3 regions of the Candidatus Pantoea rara genome follow, and region 3 is predicted to be linked to each of the others. Evidence: predicted binding sites of a transcription regulator. Region 3 holds the regulator's gene; each other region holds the start of a gene.

Region 1 (7,220 bases), 1.0 Mb from region 3:
TCAGGCCGGTGATCACGTCTACCGATGGACGCTGTGTGGCCAGCACCAGATGGATACCCGCGGCACGGGCTTTCTGTGCCAGACGCGCAATCAGCTCTTCCACCTTTTTACCTACTGCCATGATCAGGTCGGCAAACTCATCGACCATCACGACGATATAAGGCAGTTTTTCCAGGAACGGCGGCGTCATATCCATGCTGTCGCCCGGCTTCCAGAATGGATCCGGAATAGGACGCCCCATCGCTTCAGCCTGTTCCACTTTTTCGTTGTAACCGGCCAGATTACGCACGCCCAGCGCCGACATCAGCTTATAGCGACGTTCCATTTCACCGACGCTCCAGCGCAGCGCATTGGCCGCATCTTTCATGTCTGTGACGACTTCAGTCAGCAGGTGCGGAATGCCTTCATAGACCGACAGCTCCAGCATTTTCGGGTCGATCATGATAAAGCGGACTTCTTCCGGCGTCGCCTTATAGAGCATGCTGATAATCATGGCGTTCACGCCCACGGATTTACCGGAACCGGTGGTACCGGCAACCAGTAAGTGTGGCATTTTCGCCAGATCGGCCACCACCGGCTGACCCGCAATGTCTTTACCCAGCACCACAGCCAGCGGTGATGGATTGTCGCGGAATTTAGGACAGTCCAGCACTTCACGCAGATAGACAGTCTGACGATGTTTATTAGGCAGTTCCAGACCCACGTAAGGCTTGCCGGGAATGACTTCTACCACACGCACCGCGACCGTGGACAGTGAACGCGCTAAATCGCGCGACAGGTTGGAGATGCGCGCTGCTTTCACACCTGGCGCCAGATCGAGTTCAAAACGGGTGATAACCGGGCCAGGCGAGATGCCAACCACCTCAGCTTTGACACGATAATCGCCCAGACGCGATTCAACCAGACGGGCTGTCTGCTCCAGCGAGAACATATCAACCGGCTCTTCCTCGACAGGAGGCGCGGTCAACAGATCCAGCGAAGGCAGTGGCGTGGAGGGCATCTCCAGCGGCTGCTCATGACGCATCAGGAACGGATGAATCAGGCTGTCGTGCAGTGAAGGTTTCGCTTCTTCCACCGGCTGAACCGGTGCTGCGGCTGGCGAGCCATAAGCGGGCGCTGCAGGCGCAGCATAAACCGGTTCGGCTGGTGCTGAAGGTGCACTGTAGGCAGGCTCTGCCGGCGCAAAACTGGCAGGCGCAGGCACCTGAGCAGGTGCCTGCGGTTGTGAAACCTCACTTACCTGCTGCCACGGTTCGTGTGAAACCGCAGGGGCTTCCGGCTCTGGCGTCGCAGCAATGGTAAACAGCGGTTCAGACGGACCGTCATCCACCAGATCTTTCATCGGTGAAAAATCAAATGCGGAGGCGGTATCAATATTAAATACTGGCTCTTTTCTGACTTCCGGCTCATAGCGCTGCTGCTGCTGATCGGCGAACTGACGCGCCAGGGCATCCTGCTGCTGCGCATCCTGCTCATCTTCCTCGTCCTGCTGCCAGCTGGTGCCATAGCGCTGCTGCTGTTCAGACTGGAAAGCCTGACGCAGTTCAGCCTGCTGCAGCGCGTCTTCAGTATCAGGTGCAGTGGAAACCGATCCAGCCGGAACCGTTTCACTTCCTTCCGTTTTGGCTTTCTCTTCAGCCATGCGCTGAGAAGGCAACTTAATGCCATAAGAGGCCAGCTCACGTCGTGTAGGCAATTTTACCGGATTCGGACGCGGCAGCGCCGGACCGATACCCTGTTTAACCTGCGGGTTGAGAGAAGTTTCAGGCGCTAAATCGAACACGGGTGCTGTACGCGTTGTCGCCTGAGCTGCCGTTGCAGCAACGGCTGCCGCAGCTGCAGGAGCCGCAGGGACGGCTGGCGTGTCACGCCAGTTCCCCATTTTAGGTTCGTCCTCGTCATAAGCACTAAACGACGGCGCAACCGGCGCGTCGTCCGGCATTTCAAAGTGATAACGCGGTGATGAGGTCACAGGGGCAGAAGCACTCTGAGCCGGAGTCGGAACAGTCGCTGCACCATAGGATGCGGGCGCGCTCTGTTCGGCCGCAGTTGCAGGTTGTGCCGTCGGCGATGCAGGCATTGCTGCAGGAGCAGATGCCGTAAACGCAGGAACAGCAGACGCTGCAACAGCGGCAGGCGCAGGTGTTACCGGAGCGAGAGTCACCTCTGCGGCTTCCGCAGTTGCCGCTACCGCCGCACTGGTTGCAGCTGCCGCTTTAGCCAGTAACGGATCGGGCTGTGACGGCGCAGACTCAGGGGCTGCACGTGGGGCTGAAAGCAGCACATCATCATCGTGATCGGCCGCATGCAGCTCAGGGACATCCGCGTATTCACGTGCGTCCTGCTCATCATCCTCTTCCTGCCAGGGTTCATCGTGACGTGAGCGGTTGCTGGCAAACGTCAGCACACCCATCACCACGCCACCAATTCTTTCTGCGATGGTGAGCCATGACCAGCCCGTGTAAAGGGTAATGCCCGCCGCCCAGACGCAAAGCAGCATCAGCGTGCCGCCAGCCGGACTGAACCAGGGGGCAATTGCATTACTCACCAGGCTGCCAATCACGCCACCCGACGCGAAGTACCAGATATCATCGGCGTTCAGCGCCGCCATACCACAGGTCGTCACCACCAGCGCAAGGACGCCAATTAAGCGTAGCCCAACGGCAAAGTAGTCAAAGTAGTCCTGGCTGTCGCGCTGACGGAAAGCAATCCAGCACAGACCCAGGATGACGGGAGGAATGGCGTACGCCATCACACCAAAGATGAAGAGTAAGGTGTCAGCCAGCCAGGCACCAACGCTGCCGCCGATATTATGGATAGGTTCATGCCAGGCCGTTTGCGACCAGCTTGGGTCGGAAGGGTTAAAACTGACCAGTGAAACCATCAGGTAGATGGCAAACAGCGCCACCAGAATAAGCAACGCTTCAAGCAGACGACGTCCACTGCTCAGCGATTGTAACGAAACGTCTTTATCTTCTGTATATTCCTGGCTCAAGAGGACTCTCCAGGTGCCTGTAAAGTAAGAAGCAACAGCGTCGGGCAAGCCCGACGCTGATCCTGTATGAATTCACAGGAGTGTACCGAAATCTCACAGGTTTTGCACCTGCCCCGCATCAGCGAGTTTTGATCACCAGTCGATTGCTCTGTTTGACCTCTTCCATCACCACATAAGTTCGCGTGTCGTTTACGCCCGGCAGGCGCAACAGGGTTTCACCCAGCAGCTTACGATAGGCAGACATATCAGGTACGCGCGTTTTCAGCAGGTAGTCGAAATCGCCGGAAACGAGGTGACACTCTTGAGTTTCCTCAAGTTTTTGCACAGCGGCGTTAAATTGCTCAAACACATCCGGCGCACCACGATTCAGAGTAATCTCAACAAATACCAGCAGAGACGCATCCAGATAGTGCGGGTTCAACTGCGCGGTATAGCCAAGAATAAATCCCTGACGTTCGAGACGACGCACGCGCTCAAGACATGGCGTAGGCGATAAGCCTACGCGTTTGGAAAGCTCTACGTTTGAAATGCGACCATCTTTCTGAAGTTCATTCAGAATGTTCCTGTCAATTCTGTCTAGGTCTTTCCCGGGGCGTTTCTTATTGTCTACCATTATTATTGTCTCTCTTAATTCCTTCCCTTTACCTGCCACGCCCTGAAAACGCTCATTGTTCGGGGCATTTCTGAAGTGAGCTAACAGAGCCTGTGATCTGACACCTATCGATATGACGTATGGTGTCTGTCCACATCATGCGTCATTATCCATATCAGGCTGCTTTTATTCGGCGTTAAGTGCAAAACAGGCGAGGAAAATCTGTTTTGTTCCGATAAATGTTATTCGCTTCTGATAATGTTTTCGCAAAAGCGCAGGCGATTGTCAAAGTAAAATCACCAAATTCAGGACAAGATGCCAGACAGACCGCTGGGTATCTGTTTTTAAATGAGTATTTTTCCACTATTGCACTGCTTCAACCCGAGTTTTGCCCCCTTTTGGCGCATTGACCAGGCAAAACCGCCGCTCATCGTCTACGCCGTTTGCAGCTATCGTTAACAAAATTGGCTAAGCCTTGTCATTGTCGCCGGATATTCCCTACAATCGCAGGTTATGTCAGCCGAATGAAACTGAGGAACGCATGAGTACGGGCAAACACAGTAAGTTACTCATTCTGGGCTCCGGCCCAGCGGGTTATACCGCAGCCGTTTATGCTGCACGCGCCAACCTGAACCCGGTGCTAATCACCGGTCTGGAAAAAGGCGGACAGCTGACCACCACTACTGAAGTAGAGAACTGGCCGGGCGACCCGCATGATCTGACAGGTCCATCGCTGATGGAGCGCATGCATGAGCATGCCGAAAAATTTAATACTGAGATCATTTTCGACCATATTCACACCGTCGATCTGCAGAACCGTCCGTTCCGCCTCACTGGCGACAGCGGCGAATACACTGCGGATGCGCTGATCATTGCTACAGGTGCATCAGCGCGTTACCTGGGCCTGCCTTCTGAAGAGGCATTTAAAGGTAAAGGCGTCTCTGCCTGCGCAACCTGTGACGGCTTCTTCTATCGTAATCAGAAAGTCGCGGTGATTGGCGGTGGCAACACGGCCGTTGAAGAAGCGCTCTATCTGGCCAACATTGCGGCTGAAGTGCATCTGATTCACCGTCGTGACAGCTTCCGCGCTGAAAAAATCCTGATCGACCGCCTGATGGAAAAAGTGCGTAACGGCAATATCGTGCTTCACACCCATCGCACGCTGGAAGAAGTGGTGGGCGATCAGATGGGCGTGACCGGTCTGACGCTGCGTTCTACACAGAACAGTGATGAGACAGAAGCGCTGGAAGTGGCGGGATTGTTTGTTGCTATCGGACATAGCCCGAACACGGCCATCTTTGAAGGTCAGCTGGCGCTGGAGAACGGGTACATCAAAGTTCAGTCCGGCTTGCATGGCAACGCAACGCAGACCAGCATCCCTGGCGTCTTTGCAGCGGGTGATGTGATGGACCATATCTATCGTCAGGCGATCACCTCTGCGGGCACCGGTTGCATGGCCGCGTTAGATGCTGAGCGTTTTCTTGACGGGTTAGTTAAAAACGATCAGTAAGTTGTTAACCCTCTGATCTTAAATGTTCCAGGCGACGGTTTTTCCGTCGCCTTTTTTATTGCTGTCATGCTAGATTCTTGCGCCTGAAGAGATGGAAATGTCTTTCCATTTTCCCCCATCATCGACATTTATCATGGTCTCGCATGGACAAATCGCGGCAGCAGCATCTTACCCGCTGGCTTCGTCAGCAACGTCATTTCGCCGGTCGCTGGTTGCGACTCAACACGCTGCTGGGCATGGCGAGTGCACTGCTGATCATTGCCCAGGCCGGTTTACTGGCCTCGCTGCTCCAGGCGCTGATTATTGAGCAGCAACCACGTGAAACCCTGACGATCAGCATTCTGCTATTACTGCTCTGTTTTGTGTTCCGTGCCCTGATTAACTACGCCCGGGAACTCACCGGCTATCGAGCCGGGCAGGCGATTCGCCAGGCTTTACGTCAGCGAGTTCTGGACCGTTTATCTGATCTGGGCCCGGCGTGGATTCAGGGAAAGCCAGCCGGTAGCTGGGCAACCCTGCTGCTGGAGCAGATTGAAGAGATGCAGGAGTATTACGCCCGCTATCTGCCACAGATGACGCTGGCGGTACTGATCCCCTGCTGCATTCTGCTGACTATTTTTCCGCTGAACTGGACGGCAGGTCTGATCCTCTTTGCCACCGCACCGTTAATTCCGCTGTTTATGGCGCTCGTCGGAATGGGTGCGGCCGAGGCCAACCGCAGAAACTTCCTGGTGCTGGCTCGTCTGAGCGGTAACTTTCTTGACCGTCTGCGCGGCAGAGAGACGTTGAGGCTGTTTCATCGTGGTGAAGCAGAGCAGCAGGCCGTTGCCGCTGCCACCACCGATTTTCGCCAGCGCACCATGGAAGTGCTGCGCTTAGCCTTTCTCTCCTCCGCCGTACTTGAGTTTTTTGCCTCGTTAGCGATCGCCGTGGTGGCAGTCTATTTTGGCTTCTCCTATCTGGGCGAATTGCATTTCGGCGATTATGGCCGGGGCGTAACGCTGTTTGCCGGCTTCCTGGTGCTGGTCCTCGCCCCGGAATTTTTCCAGCCACTGCGCGATCTCGGTGCGTTTTATCACGCCAAAGCTCAGGCGGTGGGCGGTGCCGATGCGCTTGAAGCCTTTATGCAGGCAACGCCCGACGCTGCACCGCAGAAAGGCCAGCGCCCTTTCACTACGGATCGCGCAATCGCGCTAATCGCTGATGATCTGTGTGTCTGCGCACCCGATGGCCAGGTGCTGTGTGGCCCGCTCACTTTTACCGTTGCCGCGGGTGAGCAGATTGCACTGGTCGGTCAAAGCGGGGCGGGTAAAACGGCCCTGATGAATGCTCTGCTCGGGTTTCTGCCTTATCAGGGCTCGCTGAAAGCCAATGGCGTTGAACTGCGCGATATACACCGGAGTGACTGGCATCAGCAACTGAGCTGGGTAGGACAGAATCCTCAGTTACCGGCCGATACATTGCGCGACAACATCGTGATGAATGCCGCCTGGGATGGCGATCGCTTTGCCGCGCTGCTGGAAACCTGTGGCATCAACGAGTTCCTGCCGCGTCTGCCTCAGGGCATTGAGACCCAGCCTGGCGATGGCGGTAATCAGCTGTCGGTGGGCCAGGCGCAGCGGGTCGCGGTCGCACGTGCCCTCTATAAACCCTCACATTTTTTGCTGCTCGATGAACCGGCAGCCAGCCTGGATGCACTCAGCGAACGTCATGTGATGCTGGCGCTGAACGGGGCGGCAGCGCGGCAGACCACGCTGATGATTACTCATCAGATCGATACGCTGAGTCGCTGGCAGACCCTTTGGGTGATGGAAGCGGGTAAGCTGGTGCAACAGGGTAACTGGCAGCAGCTGTCACAACAGCCAGGTGCCTTTAGTGAGATGCTGAAGCATCGTCAACAGGAGATCCGCTGATGTCCGCCTTGCGTCCTTTTCTTCGTCTCTGGCTGTGCCACCCTTTTCGCCTGGCGCTGGGCATCGTGCTGGCGATTGTTACCCTGCTGGCCAGCATCGGCCTGCTGACGCTGTCTGGCTGGTTTCTGGCCGCCTCGTCAGTGGCAGGTGTTGCTGGTCTCTATACCTTTAACTACATGTTGCCTGCGGCAGGCGTTCGGGGTGCAGCCA
Region 2 (7,220 bases), 1.4 Mb from region 3:
GGCGACAGGCCATAGAGTTGTTGCAGCACGAACGGCGAGGCGCCGATATAGGCGAACATGCCGGACATCATAAAGCCCTGGGTCAGACAGAAGCCCATAAAGGGGCGATGGGTAACCACCTGGCCAAGGGCCGCGTAAGCGGAAAACAGGGATCCCTTGCTGCGGCGTTCTTCGGGCAGGGTTTCATGCAGCTTCCAGCGCGCCAGCAGGATCAGCAGAATAGCAATGCCGCCCAGCACCATGAAGATGCCGCGCCAGTCGACTATCGTCATCAGCACGCCGCCCAGTACCGGCGCGCCAATCGGTGCCAGACCGTTGACCAGCATCAGCAGTGCGAAGAAACGTGTCAGCTCATGGCCGCTGTACATATCGCGTGCAATCGCCCGTGACAGTACTGCGCCGCCCGCACCGGCTAACCCTTCAAACAGCCTTGCCACCAGCAGCTGGTGGATATCCTGCGCCAGCGCACAACCCATCGACGCGATAAACAGTAACACCAGTGACAGAGTCAGCGGGCGCAGTCGGCCAGACTTATCGCTCATCGGGCCAAACAGCAGCTGGCCAAAGCCCAGACCCAGCAGACCGGCGGTCAGACTCAGCTGCGCGGTCGCGGTTTCGGTGTGTAGATCCTGCGCCATCTGCGGCAGAGCAGGCAGATAGAGGTCGATGCAGAGCGGGCCAAGTGCGGCCAGCAGGCCCAGCGTAATGGCATAAACCAGGCGGTTGGAGTGAGCAGGGGTCATTGTTCCTCGGGATAGTCAGCGATGGGATGAACAGAAAGCGGGCAAGAGAACAGGGGCAGGCAACGTGACCGCCACACTTATCTGCACCTGTGCCGATAGAGTGGAGATAGCTGAAATCGTCTCGCTTTCGTAGCCTGCTTCGGCAGGAAGTATACGGCGGCGCTGACAGTAAAACAGCCATCTTTACGAAATGCTGACATTTGCCTTGCCACTAATTGTTCCTCATAAACTTGATAAATCAGCATTTATGTTCCAGGCTTGTTTCCACATGGACAATCAATGAGGAACAACAAGATGAATAAAGTGATGGGATGTATCGCTGCGGCGCTGACGCTGGCTGCACTGTCTGGTTGTACGACTTATGATCGTGCGGAAAGCTACGTGACTAAGCCAGTGGTAAAGGATGTTAAAAAGGGTATGACCCGTGATCAGGTTCGTCAGATCGCCGGTACGCCTTCTACTGAAATCACTATGGTTCACGCGCGCGGCACCTGCCAGACTTATGTTCTGGGTCAGCGCGATGGTAAAGCTCAGACTTACTTCGTGAGCTACAACGACACCGGCCGTGTGATGAACTACGGCTTCCAGAGCTGTGCGGAATATGACACCGATCCGCAGGTTCAGCAGCAGTAATCGCCACCCTGAATAGCAAACGGCCCGTCATGATGACGGGCCGTTTTTCGTTGTGGCGCTGACTACAATCCTGCCGGGCGTGGCACCTCAACATAATTGCCGTCTATCTGCCGCTGGTAGAAGTGACCCGCCTGCACATAGAAGCGTTTGCCGTTAAAGTCGAGTACCCGCATTTCACTGCTGACCCGCGACTCTGCAGGCGGCTCTACCATGACATACTCCTCACCGTGCCGCTGATAATAACTGCCGTTTAGCAGGTAGTAAGTCAGGCCGCCTATCAGTACCGCAGTAGCGGCCTCAGGCAAAAAGCGCATCGGCCCAGGCCGGTCCCAGTGAGGGCCGGGTCCGCCATGTCGGCCCCATCCCGGGCCCCAGTCGCCAGGATGGGCGAAAGCCAGAGCAGGTGTCAGAAGTGTCAGGGTCAGAAGCGAGGCGATTATCTTTTTCATCCGGTGTTCTCCTCCTAAGACTGGGTGCAGAATTCGCCTTTTATTGGGCAAAGACAAGCACTAAAGCGCGGATTTTTCCTCTGTTTACCATGCTTAACGCTTTCTTAACGGCATCGCCATCAATGGGGGAGATTGTGGAGAAGAGAGACAGAAAAAAACCTGGCGCGGGCGCGCCAGGTTTAAGGCAGATTAACGGTGCGCCAGCTCGGCGTTGTCGTCACTTTCCAGTACGCGTTTATCGGTCATTCCTAACCAGCGGCTGGTCAGGGAACCTGCAGTCATTGAACCATTGACGTTCAGTGCGGTACGCCCCATATCAATCAGCGGCTCAATCGAGATCAGCAGCGCCACCAGGGTCACCGGCAAGCCCATCGCAGGCAGGACAATCAGTGCAGCAAAGGTGGCACCACCGCCGACACCGGCAACGCCTGCTGAGCTCAGCGTGACTATCCCGACCAGTGTCGCAATCCACAACGGGTCAAATGGGTTGATCCCAACCGTTGGCGCAACCATCACGGCCAGCATGGTCGGGTAGAGACCGGCACAGCCGTTCTGACCGATTGTGGCACCAAAGGATGCCGCGAAGCTGGCAATCGACTCAGGCACGCCAAGACGTCGGGTCTGGGTCTCAACGCTCAGTGGGATGCTGGCTGCGCTTGAGCGACTGGTGAAGGCGAAAGTGATTACCGGCCACACTTTGCGGAAGAAGCGCATCGGGTTGATACCATTGACCGACAGCAGCAGGGCATGAACACCAAACATGATGGCAAGGCCAAGGTAAGAGGCGACCACAAAGCTGCCCAGCTTGATAATGTCCTGCAGGTTAGAACCGGCAACCACTTTGGTCATCAGCGCCAGCACACCATATGGCGTGAGCTTCATGACTAAACGCACCAGCTTCATCACCCAGGACTGCAGCGTGTCGATCGCTACCAGCACGCGCTGGCCTTTAACTTCATCATCTTTCAGCAACTGCAGCGCAGCCACACCCAGGAAAGCGGCAAAGATGACGACGCTGATGATCGAGGTCGGACTGGCTCCGGTCAGATCGGCAAACGGATTTTTCGGGATAAAGGAGAGCACCAGCTGCGGCACAGTCAGGTCAGCGACTTTGCCGACGTAGTTGCTCTGGATCGCACTAAGACGTGCGGTCTCCTGCACGCCCTGCACCAGACCTTCCGCGCTCAGACCAAACAGGCCGGTGACGAAGACGCCGACCAGCGCCGAGATCGCGGTGGTAAACAGCAGAACACCGATAGTCAGTACGCTGATTTTTCCCAGCGACGAGGCGTTATGCAGACGGGCGACCGCACTCAGAATGGAAACGAACACCAGCGGCATGACTACCATCTGCAGCAATTGAACATAGCCATTACCGACGATGTTAAACCAGCTGATCGACTCTTTAACCACTGCGCTGTTTTCGCCATAGATCAACTGCAATGCCAGGCCGAACAGTACGCCGATCACCAGACCGGTCAGCACTTTTTTCGACAGGCTCCAGTTCTGACGGCTGAAGCGGGAGAGTAATACCAGCAGCACCACAAAGGCTACGATATTAAGCGTAAGAGGAAGGTCCATGCTGAAACTCCAGAGTAATGCGGCCTTCCGTCACGGGAAGGCCGCATAATGTTAATCACGAATTAAGACAGCATGAATGGTAACAGCAGGCGCAGAGGGTGCCTTATATCCAAATGGCATGGTTTATAACTTAATGGCTTTTTTCGCGCTTTTATTGCGCAGTATGACTGGAAATCAATCGCCCAACGCCATTTTGTAGCGTATCGAACAGCTGGGATGGCCAGCCGTTTGCACCAAAAGATGGCATCCCCACCGGAAACCACAGCGCATAGCCCACCAGTCCCAGACACAATGCCCGCTCCAGCTGATTGCCCTTCTGGCTGCGCAGAATCGGCAGGCGGAAGCGCCAGCGGCAGGGCCACAGCAGTGGAACCCCGGCGGGCGTCAGCATATCGGCCACTATATGGCTAAGGTACCCCAGCGTCAGCCCCTGAAGAACATCGGCCGGTATCGGTGACGACTGAGGCAGGTTAATCTGAAAAAGCCACAATCCGGCGGCAATCGCCAGCAAACTGTGGGTAAATCCCCGGTGGCCGAACGCGCGTGCAATAGGATGAGAGAGCCAGCTGAGTCGCTGTCCCAGCAGAGATTTAGGGTGATCGATATCGGGTAGCAGACAAGTCAGCAGTGCTGAGGGAACAAGATGCCACCAGTCGGCCTGAGCCAGCACAGGTGTCAGCTCAGCACGCTTGGAAAAAATAGCGCTGGCAATGGCAAAAATGATGTGGCCTTCGCCCGTCATGATAGAACCTGGTTACAAAGAAACTGTCGATGCATCCAGTATAGGGATTTATCCAGTAAATGAGAACATGTGACGCTGTAACGAAGCATGAATATTATTAATAAGGCGGACAGCGATGAAACACTGTCCGCCCGAAAGACTAACGCGCCAGCCACCCACCATCGACTGCCAGCGTGTAACCATTAACGTAATCAGAAGCAGCAGAGGCAAGGAAGACCACCGGGCCCATCATGTCATCAGGCACGCCCCAGCGTCCGGCCGGAATGCGGCACAGGATTTCTTCGCTGCGGGACTCATCATTTCTCAGCTGCTCGGTATTGTTGGTCGCCATGTAGCCGGGTGCGATGGCATTGACGTTAATGCCATGCTTTGCCCACTCGTTCGCCATGAGACGGGTCAGTCCCATTACGGCACTTTTTGAAGCGGTATAAGAGGGCACCCGGATTCCACCCTGGAAAGAGAGCATGGAGGCGATATTGATAATCTTGCCGCCGCGACCCTGCGCGATAAACTGACGGGCAACCTGCTGCGAAAGGAAAAACAGGCTCTTGCTGTTGATGTTCATCACATCATCCCAGTCCTGCTCGCTGAAATTCAGTGCGTCTTCACGCCGGATAATGCCGGCATTGTTGACCAGAATGTCAATTTTGCCTGCCACCGCCACCGCCTGTTCAACCACAGAGGCCACCACACTGGTCTGCATCAGGTCGGCCTGCACCGGCCAGAAGCGGCGACCCAGCGCCTCGACTTTGCCCTGGGTATCATCCGGGCCATCACGGTTAACGCCGACGATATCACAGCCCGCCTGCGCCAGACCCAGCGCCATACCTTGCCCCAGACCGGTGTTACAGCCGGTCACCAGCGCCACTTTACCTTCCAGGTTAAACGTGTTCAGTACCATGGTATTTCTCCTCTGTTCAGCGAAGCTCGCTGATTTTGACGTGGTCCATGTCATCAAAGACCTGATTTTCACCCACCATGCCCCAGATAAAGGTGTAACGCTGGGTGCCAACACCGGCATGAATAGACCAGCTGGGCGATATCACCGCCTGCTCGTTGTGTACCAGCAGATGGCGGGTTTGCTGCGGTTGCCCCATCATGTGGAAGACGGCGCTCTCTTCGCTCATATCGAAGTAGAAGTAGACTTCCATGCGACGTTCGTGGGTGTGGCAGGGCATGGTGTTCCACAGGCTGCCTTCATCCAGTTTGGTTAAGCCCATGGTGAGCTGGCAGGTCGGCAGCACGTCCGGCACGATGAATTTGTTAATGGTGCGGCGGTTGGAGGTCGCGGCATCACCCAGCGTTGCGGTGGCAGCCTCCTGCAGCGTAATTTTCTTGTCCGGGAAGGTGCTGTGTGCGGGCGCACTGTTGTAATAAAATTTGGCGGGCTGAGACGGATTCAGGCTGCGGAACAGCAGGTTGCGCGCACCTTTGCCAATGTAGAGTGCCTCTTCCTGGCCGATTTCCCACGCTTTCCCATCAACTTCTACCAGCCCCGGGCCGCCAATATTGATCATGCCCAGCTCACGTCGTTCAAGGAAATAGCTGACGCCCAGCTGTTTTCCCATCTCATCACCGATTGTGACCGGCTTGTTCACCGGCATGACGCCGCCAATGATGATGCGGTCGATATGGCTGTAGGTCAGGGTGTAATCGTCGGCAGTGAAAATCTTCTCAATCAGAAACTCGCGACGCAGTGCGTCAGTGTCGAGTTGTTTTGCATGATCGCTGTGAATACTTTGGCGAATGTCCATCTCAGGCCTCTCTGCAGGTCAGGTTATTCATGCCCCGAAAGGGGACGGTTTGGGCATCTTAGGCAGAGCGGCATGGGAATTCAATAAAAATGAAACGTTGTTTTATTTTATTGCGAGTGGGATCAACTGAGAGGGGTAAAGGGCAAAAAAAAGCCCGCGCCAGGCGGGCTGTTGATTATCCCTGCAGATGCTGCAGACGGAGCTGTATAAGATTGTCCAGCCGGACATCTGCCAGCGCCCAGCGCGGATCGTCACGGTGCTCAGCGGCGGGCACCACGATCGATCGCATACGCGCGGCTTTGGTGGCGATCATGCCGTTAAACGAATCTTCCAGCGTGATGCAGTTGAGCGCATCAATCGCAAGGCTTTCGGCAGCGTTGAGATAGACCTGCGGATGGGGTTTGCTGTAGGGCAGCGCTTCTGCAGAAGACAGAACATCGAAATAGTGGCGCAGATTGAAGATCTCCAGTACCTGTTCCAGCATCCGTAGAGGCGATGCCGAGGCAAGGCCAATTTTCAGTCCCTGATCCCGGCACAATTGCAGTGCCGTTTCGACGCCCGGCAACAGGGGCCGTGTCTGATCCACCAGCGTCATGGCACGCGCGATGATACGCTCGGTGACCTCCTGTTGAGAGGGGCCTTGCCACGGCAGTATTTCGTACCACATCCGCACCGTCTGGTCGATGCGCAGACCCAGGGTATCGGGCATTTCACTGCGACGTGACAGGTCAACATCCAGCGTTGAAAAGATATCCAGCTCAGCCTGATCCCACAGCGGCTCAGAATCGATCAGTAAGCCATCCATATCAAACAGGGCGGCGAGGACAGGGCGGTGATAGGGCATCAGAAGTCTCCTTTTAAAGTCGGCTTTACCTTAGCATCATTCTCTGCGGGCGCACTCTCTGCCCGATCGGCCACGCTTTATTTGGGAAATTTCACCTTTGGCAGGTAGACTGACGGCAAATTGGATTCCGGGTTCAGGAGATATTATGACCTATCAACAGGCTGGCCGTATCGCCATCCTTAAGCGAGTGGCGGGCTGGGTGCTCTTTTTAGTGGCGCTGATGTCGACCATTATTTCTGTTCTGAGCTTTATGTTTAAGCACAGCGAAAAGCAGCCAGGCATTGACGCCGTTATGCTCGATTTCGTCCATGTCATCGTTGATATGCTGCGTTTTAACACGCCGTTCCTGAATGTCTTCTGGCATAACTCGCCGGTACCGGAATTTAACGGTCAGATGAACCTGGGCTTCTGGCTGATCTATATTCTGATTTTTGTCGGCCTGGCGCTGGAGTCATCAGGCGCGCGGATGGGACG
Region 3 (7,220 bases):
TGACGTGACGCCAGCAGCGCCGTGACACAGAGGTTCATGGCGTTAGCCGCGCCCGCTTCATTGATACGCACCATCAGGCTGGCAGCAATATCGTTGACGGTTGGTGTTAACCAGCTGGGCCGCTGCGGCTCAATCGGATCGATTGCATCGCGCCATTCCGGCACCCGCTTATTGAGATAGTTGACCAGCGGCAGGGGTTCGCCAAAGTTAACGTAACCCTGACCGAGATTGCGCAGCTTGCGTAAGCCGCGCACCATCTGCATAAAGCCTTCTTTCTCTTTCGCTGCACCGCGCAGTTCTTTAGCGTAAGTGCCCACTTCCATCACGTGCTCATAGCCGATGTAGATCGGCACCAGCGTGATGGGGCGATTTCCACCGCGCAGCATCGCCTGCAAGGTCATGGCTAAGGTACCGGTTTTAGGGTCCAGCAGGCGACCGGTACGTGAGCGACCTCCTTCCACAAAATACTCAACCGAATAGCCCCGGGTGAACAGCTCGCCGAGATATTCGCGGAATACCGTGGCGTAGAGCTTGTTGCCTTTAAAGGTACGACGAATGAAGAAGGCGCCCAGACGACGGAAAATCGGGCCAGCTGGCCAGAAGTTGAGATTGATACCTGCGGCAATGTGCGGCGGCACCAGTCCCTGATGATAGAGCACATAGGAAAGCAGCAGATAATCCATGTGGCTGCGATGGCACGGCACATAGACAATCTCGTGGCCATCCTGCGCCAGCTGGCGGACTTTTTCGCCGCCATTGACGTTGATGCCCTGATAGAGCCGACTCCAGAGCCAGCCCATCACGCGGTCAGTTACGCGGATGGCTTCATAGGAGAAGTTTGCCGCAATCTCCTCCATCATCTCGACGGCGTTCTGCTGCGCTTTCTCATGGGAGATTTTTTTGCTGCGTGCTTCATCTTCGACGGCTTTTTCAATCGCTTTGGATTGCAGAAGGCGATTAAACAGATCCTGACGCGCCGGTAAACGCGGGCCGATCGCCGCCATTCGCTGACGGGCAAAATGGATGCGTGCCACGCGAGCCAGTTTCTGGGCAATCGACTTATCTGTACCGTGTTCCGTTGCCATACGGCGCAGTGAGACAGTCGGCGAGAAACGGACAAAACTGTCGCGTCCATGCCAGATTACTGCAAAGAACTTCTGCACCCCGTTCAGCACCCGCAGATGCGGCGTCGCTTCGCCCTGGACTTCACGTCCTGGCGCGCGGCCAAACATCACCGTGACTGGCAGCATCTGAATATCCAGCTTAGGGTTATTGCGATGCAGGTCCAGGTAATCGTGAAAGATTTTCACCGATTCAACGCTGGGCACAAAATAGGGAAAGACGCGCGGGCCATCATGGATAAACACGTGGCGTGGCAACAGTGAACCATCAATCTCCAGCGGAGTGAGTGGGTCGGGCAGATGATGCCGCAGACACTGTGCACGTAAAGTCAGTAAGTCAGCCTTCGAATCGTAAGGCAAAACATACATAATAGGTCGGGTCGGATCCAGACCATGTTCAGACACGGGATCGGCCGGAATGGCCTTACTTTTTACCAAAAAGGAGAGTGGTAAATTAAGTAATTTGTAATAGAGTTTACGCCAACCTGACATAGACAACATGAAGCCTCTTGTTAGCAAAGCGCCGCAAGCATATCAGAAAGCGCAGCGAAGATCTGTGGTGGTGCCAATTGCACGCAGCCCAGACATTGACGTCAATCCGATGAAAGGGTTCCCACATCATGGCAAATAATGCCACCGGACTTATCAGAATAGTAAAAGCCGCAGGCTACTCATGGCAGGGACTGCGAGCCGCCTGGCAACATGAAGCGGCGTTTCGGCAGGAAGCGCTGGCTGCACTGGCCGCTATTATTATCGCGTGCTGGCTGGATGTCGATGTGATCGCCCGCATCCTTATGATTGGGGTGGTGGTGCTGGTGGTCATTGTCGAAATCCTCAATAGCGCCATTGAAGCGGTGGTCGATCGCATCGGTCAGGAGCATCATCCGCTGGCGGGCCGCGCAAAAGACATGGGCTCGGCAGCGGTGCTGATCAGCATCATACTGGCCCTGTTTGTCTGGGTCGCGCTGCTCTGGACACATTTGCGATAGCCCTTCCACAACGCGCCTGAGGGCGCGTTTTACCTGACAATCGGTTTCCATTTCGCCAATACCTGTATATACTCACAGCGACTGTATAAACAACCAGGGGGCGGGATGAAAGCATTAACCAGCAGGCAGCAGCAGGTCTATGACCTGATTCGCGACCATATTTCTTCAACGGGCATGCCGCCTACGCGTGCAGAGATTGCCGCGCAGCTGGGCTTCCGTTCGCCAAATGCGGCAGAAGAGCATCTGAAAGCGCTGGCGCGCAAAGGCGTCATCGAGATCGTTTCTGGTGCTTCGCGCGGCATTCGTCTGTTAATGGAAGAAGAAGCCTCTGAAGGGCTGCCACTGATTGGCCGTGTTGCAGCCGGTGAGCCGATCATGGCGCAGGAACATATCGAAACCCATTACAAGGTCGATCCAGGCCTGTTCAAACCATCTGCTGACTTCCTGCTGCGCGTCAGCGGAATGTCTATGAAAGATATCGGGATTATGGATGGCGACCTGCTCGCGGTACATAAAACCCAGGATGTGCGCAACGGCCAGGTTGTTGTTGCCCGCATTGATGATGAAGTCACCGTTAAACGCTGGAAAAAGCAGGGTGCTATCGTGCACCTTTTGCCTGAAAACAGTGATTTCGACCCGATTGTTGTCGATACCCGTGCTCAGTCGCTGACTATTGAAGGTCTGGCGGTTGGCGTGGTCCGTAACGGCGAGTGGCTCTGATTCTGAGGGCTGCGTGCATTCGCCTTTTCTGATGCTATTCTGTCTGCCCTAATTTTGTCGCCTGCTTTACTGCAGCGACACTGAGCACGGAACGGCGAATGCGCTTTGTCACGGCAACGGATAAAAATCTCTGGCGGCTTGCGCTGCCGATGATCCTTTCAAATATCACCGTTCCCTTACTGGGGGTGGTCGATACTGCAGTTATTGGTCATCTCGACAGCCCTGTCTATCTTGGCGGGGTTGCGGTCGGGACAACAGTGACCAGCTTCCTGTTTATGCTGCTGCTTTTCCTTCGAATGAGTACCACTGGCCTTACGGCACAGGCGTTTGGTGCGGGCGATAAAACCGCTCTGGCACGTGCACTGGCACAGCCGCTGATCATTGCGTTGCTGGCAGGTGTCCTGTTCATCGCTTTACGTTATCCGATTATCCAGCTGGCGACCCACCTGGTTGGTGGCAATCCCGATGTTCTTGAACAGGCGGCACTGTTTATTCAGATTCGCTGGCTCAGTGCGCCTGCAACCCTGGCAAACCTGGTGATTCTGGGCTGGCTGCTGGGCGTGCAGTATGCCCGCGCGCCGGTGATCCTGCTGGTGGTGGGCAATCTGGTTAACATCGTGCTCGATCTCTGGCTGGTGATGGGGTTGCACTGGGGTGTCGCGGGTGCGGCAACCGCCACGGCGCTGGCGGAGTACATCACGCTGGGCGTCGGCGGTATTATGGTCTGGCGGGTGTTAAAGCTGCGCGGTATTACGTTTAATCTGCTGAAGCAGAGCTGGCGCGGTGACAGCGGCCGGCTGCTGCGCCTCAACCGGGATATCATGCTGCGCTCTCTGATGCTGCAGCTCTGTTTTGCCTCGCTCACCGTGCTGGGTGCGCGGCTGGGTCCGGATGTGGTAGCGGTTAACGCAGTATTACTGATGTTCATTACCTTTACTGCCTACGCGCTGGATGGTTTTGCCTACGCGGTTGAAGCTTTTGCCGGCGAAGCACATGGCGCAAAAGATGGCAGTAAATTGCAGCAGGTCTGGCACTCAGCCTGTCGGCAGGCGCTGGTGGTAGCGCTGTTCTTCTCGCTGGCTTATGCCATTTTTGGCCCGCAGATTGTCACCCTGCTGACCTCTCTTCAGTCACTGCAGCAGACAGCAGACCGCTATCTGGTCTGGCAGATAATCATGCCGCTGATCGGCGTCTGGTGTTATCTGCTGGATGGGATGTTCATTGGCGCGACGCGCGGACGTGAGATGCGTAACAGCATGGTCGTGGCAGCGGCAGGCTACTTTCTGACGTTGCTCAGCATACCGATGCTGGGCAATCACGGCCTGTGGCTGGCGGTGACGGTTTTCCTGGCGCTGCGCGGCCTGTCACTGTGGCTCATCTGGCGTAAGCACTGGCGTCATAACAGCTGGTTTGACGCCTGATTCTGCAGAGGCTGGCCCAGGTTGATACGGATTATTCTGTATTATTCCATGGTTATGAAATTGGCTACTACAATTAACTTTAAGCAGCGCAGTTAACCAGCGCTTTATATCGTTATTTTGTTGAGTAGCAAAATAATCATTAAACCCGAGGATTGGAGGTCTGCCATGAATAAAGACGAAGCGAGCGGCAACTGGAAGCAGTTCAAAGGCAAAATGAAAGAGAAATGGGGCAAGCTGACCGACGATGATATGCAGGTTATCGAAGGTAAACGCGATCAGCTGGTCGGTAAAATCCAGGAACGTTACGGCTATGCGAAAGATGAAGCAGAGCGCGAAGTAACGGACTGGGAAGGCAAGAACAAAGATCACCGCTGGTAATCACGATATCCTGATAATGAGCTTAAGCCGCTTCGGTGTGCCCGCACCGGAGGGTACAGGGATGGAATCGCACAAGGATGTGCCAGTTACCCGCGTTTTCCCCGCTTTTTCCCCTCATCATGGTGATCATGCTCGCAGCTCTCCTGGTGCGTACAGGCTTCAACCGCAGCACAACTTTCACATAACCCATGCGCTTCAATCACACTGTGGCGCAATGTAAACTGCGCCTCACCTGCCAGCGTCGTAATAATCTTCTCCACACCTTGTGCCTGTTTCTCTGTAACAGCAGCACAGCGGTCACAGACCAGCATCACCGACGTATGGGCTGGCGCTTCAAAGTGATGACACATGACGTAGCTGTTATTGGATTCCACCCGATGAATGAAACCCTGCTCCAGCAGGAAATCGAGCGCACGATAGACCGTGGGCGGCTTGGCCTGAGGTTCACTGACGCGAAGTTGATCCAGCAAATCATAGGCGCTGATTGAGCCGGGCTGTTCGGCCATCAGGCGCAATACTTCAGCACGCTGCGAAGTCAGACGCACACCGCGTTGCAGGCACATTTTTTCGGCCTGAATCAAAATTTGCTGTGACGTCATGTTGGTCATGAAAATACTCCGCTGGATAAGTGATGTTATTTTATCACACATAGTTTCGCGATGCTGAAGTTGGTATTGTTTTAAAAATCAGCATTACTTGCCTGATAAAGCAGCATAATCAGAGTTTAACCCGTCTTTTATCTCAAATATGACGACGAATCAGATCCACCCTGAATCGACCTGAAGCGGAATTTGTTGGCCTTTTGCTTTGCATCTCACTGAGTTAAGAAGTAATGTTCAGAAAGACTTAAGAAAAGTCTGGCATTATTTGAAATATCACGGCGCAGTTTGAACAATTACAATGATTTTTTGATTGGAAAACGTCCAATCCCTTGAACTAAGACACTGTTTCCTTTGAATTCACAGCAATAACGCGTTAGCCAGGGTTCACAATAGGGCTAACAAACTATTCAGTCGTTGAATGTTTCAATGACAATTTCTCAGGTGATGGCAGGCAAATGGTGAAAAAATCCGCTCAACGTTCAGCGCTGAAGTACTCCGCTGTAGTGACCGCGCTTTTCCTTTCTTCTTCCGCCATGGCGGCAGGGACCTGGTATGATGCACGTAATGACGCAATGGGCGGCACCGGCGTCGCATCTTCTCTCTATGGCTCCGCAGTGCTGGCAAACCCGGCATTGATGACGCGCGCCAAACCCGACGATAACGTCAGCATTATTATTCCCTCGGCAGGTATTCAGGTTACTGACAAAGACAAGCTGCTCGATAAAGTCGATGATATTTCGGACACCGTGGATCGCTACCGCACGGTACTGGGTAACTTTACGGCAGCGGATTTTTTCCGTGGCTATCCTGAACTGCGCGCCGCCTCTGGCGATGTCGCCAACAGGCTAAGCGATTTGCGCGGTAACAAAGCCGACGGCAGTGCGGGCGCTGCGGTTGCGGTTACCATTCCCAATGAGACCCTGCCTTTCGCCTTTATCACCAAAGCCTACGGTACCGCGCATGTCCGCGCTAACGTAGTACAGGGTGATATCGACTACCTGCGCGGTGTTGCTAATGGCACGGTTTTCCCACGTCCGGGCGATCAAAATAATCTTCGCTCCAGTGCGAATGGTTTAGCGGCACTCACCACCGATTATGGCGTTGCGGTGGCGCATGAGTTCACCATCGCCGGTCAGCCCGTATCGGTAGGCGTGACGCCAAAAGTGCAGAAAACCTGGCTCTATAACTACACCGCCAGCATCTACAATTACGACAAGAACGACATCAACAATAGTCAGTATCGCAGTACCGACACCGGCTTTAACGTTGATGCCGGTCTGGCGACCACCTTTGCTGAAAACTGGACGCTGGGTGTCACCGGACAGAACCTGGTGTCGCGCGATCTGCAGACCAAAGAGGTCAATGGTTTCCGCGACACCTACCAGATTCGCCCGCTGGTCACCACCGGCCTGTCCTGGGATAAAGGTCCGTTTACCGTGACGGGCGATGTGGATCTGACTGAGACTAAGCGCTTCAAAACCCAGGATAACAGCCAGTATGCGGGTGTGGGCGCGGAATACCGCGTACTTGACTGGCTGCAGCTGCGTGGCGGTTATCGTGCAGACATGCGTTCTCACGACGAGAATGTTGCCACGGCCGGTTTCGGTCTGTCGCCGTTTAACAAAGCCGTCCATCTGGATCTGGCGGGCTCAGTGGGTGCTAACAACACCTGGGGCGCGATGATGCAGCTCGGCTTTAACTTCTAAGCGCGTTATTCAGACTGTTCGGGGGCGGGCGATGCACTATCGTCCGCCCTTGTGTTATCCTTGCACAGAATTCCATCACCTTTAATTACCGGATTGTCTGCGCTTCATGCCTAATTTCTCTTCGCAACGCTTCTCTATCGCCCCCATGCTCGACTGGACCGATCGTCACTGTCGCTATTTTCATCGTCAGCTGACCGGTGACACGCTGCTCTATACCGAAATGGTGACCACGGGCGCGATCATTCATGGCAAAGGGGATTACCTGGCTTACAGTGAGGCTGAA

The links. The regulator LexA, encoded in region 3, represses DNA repair genes until DNA is damaged. The targets are predictions, from matches to a motif close to TNCTGTATGTACATACAGNA.
Region 1: ACR8BF_RS12740 (DNA translocase FtsK 4TM domain-containing protein) is a predicted target of LexA. The motif match lies at 3,056-3,075, and genes of this name have one in related genera.
Region 2: ACR8BF_RS10680 (metal-dependent hydrolase) is a predicted target of LexA. The motif match lies at 4,170-4,189, and genes of this name have one in related genera.

The regions. Positions count from the first base shown of each region.
Region 1 covers NZ_CP194942.1:2,677,617-2,684,836, forward strand. Annotated here, with positions in the region: gene ACR8BF_RS12740 (DNA translocase FtsK 4TM domain-containing protein) at 1-2,995, opposite strand, end outside; gene lrp (leucine-responsive transcriptional regulator Lrp) at 3,114-3,608, opposite strand; gene trxB (thioredoxin-disulfide reductase) at 4,129-5,097, shown strand; gene cydD (heme ABC transporter permease/ATP-binding protein CydD) at 5,241-7,010, shown strand; gene cydC (heme ABC transporter ATP-binding protein/permease CydC) at 7,010-7,220, shown strand, end outside.
Region 2 covers NZ_CP194942.1:2,259,613-2,266,832, reverse strand. Annotated here, with positions in the region: gene ACR8BF_RS10700 (multidrug effflux MFS transporter) at 1-743, opposite strand, end outside; gene osmE (osmotically-inducible lipoprotein OsmE) at 1,038-1,376, shown strand; gene ACR8BF_RS10690 (DUF6515 family protein) at 1,439-1,825, opposite strand; gene ACR8BF_RS10685 (L-cystine transporter) at 2,015-3,406, opposite strand; gene ACR8BF_RS10680 (metal-dependent hydrolase) at 3,558-4,148, opposite strand; gene kduD (2-dehydro-3-deoxy-D-gluconate 5-dehydrogenase KduD) at 4,288-5,049, opposite strand; gene kduI (5-dehydro-4-deoxy-D-glucuronate isomerase) at 5,066-5,902, opposite strand; gene hxpB (hexitol phosphatase HxpB) at 6,078-6,746, opposite strand; gene ACR8BF_RS10660 (YniB family protein) at 6,892-7,220, shown strand, end outside.
Region 3 covers NZ_CP194942.1:3,695,036-3,702,255, reverse strand. Annotated here, with positions in the region: gene plsB (glycerol-3-phosphate 1-O-acyltransferase PlsB) at 1-1,613, opposite strand, end outside; gene ACR8BF_RS17485 (diacylglycerol kinase) at 1,742-2,110, shown strand; gene lexA (transcriptional repressor LexA) at 2,216-2,830, shown strand; gene dinF (MATE family efflux transporter DinF) at 2,929-4,251, shown strand; gene ACR8BF_RS17470 (CsbD family protein) at 4,417-4,629, shown strand; gene zur (zinc uptake transcriptional repressor Zur) at 4,716-5,237, opposite strand; gene ACR8BF_RS17460 (conjugal transfer protein TraF) at 5,687-6,937, shown strand; gene dusA (tRNA dihydrouridine(20/20a) synthase DusA) at 7,044-7,220, shown strand, end outside.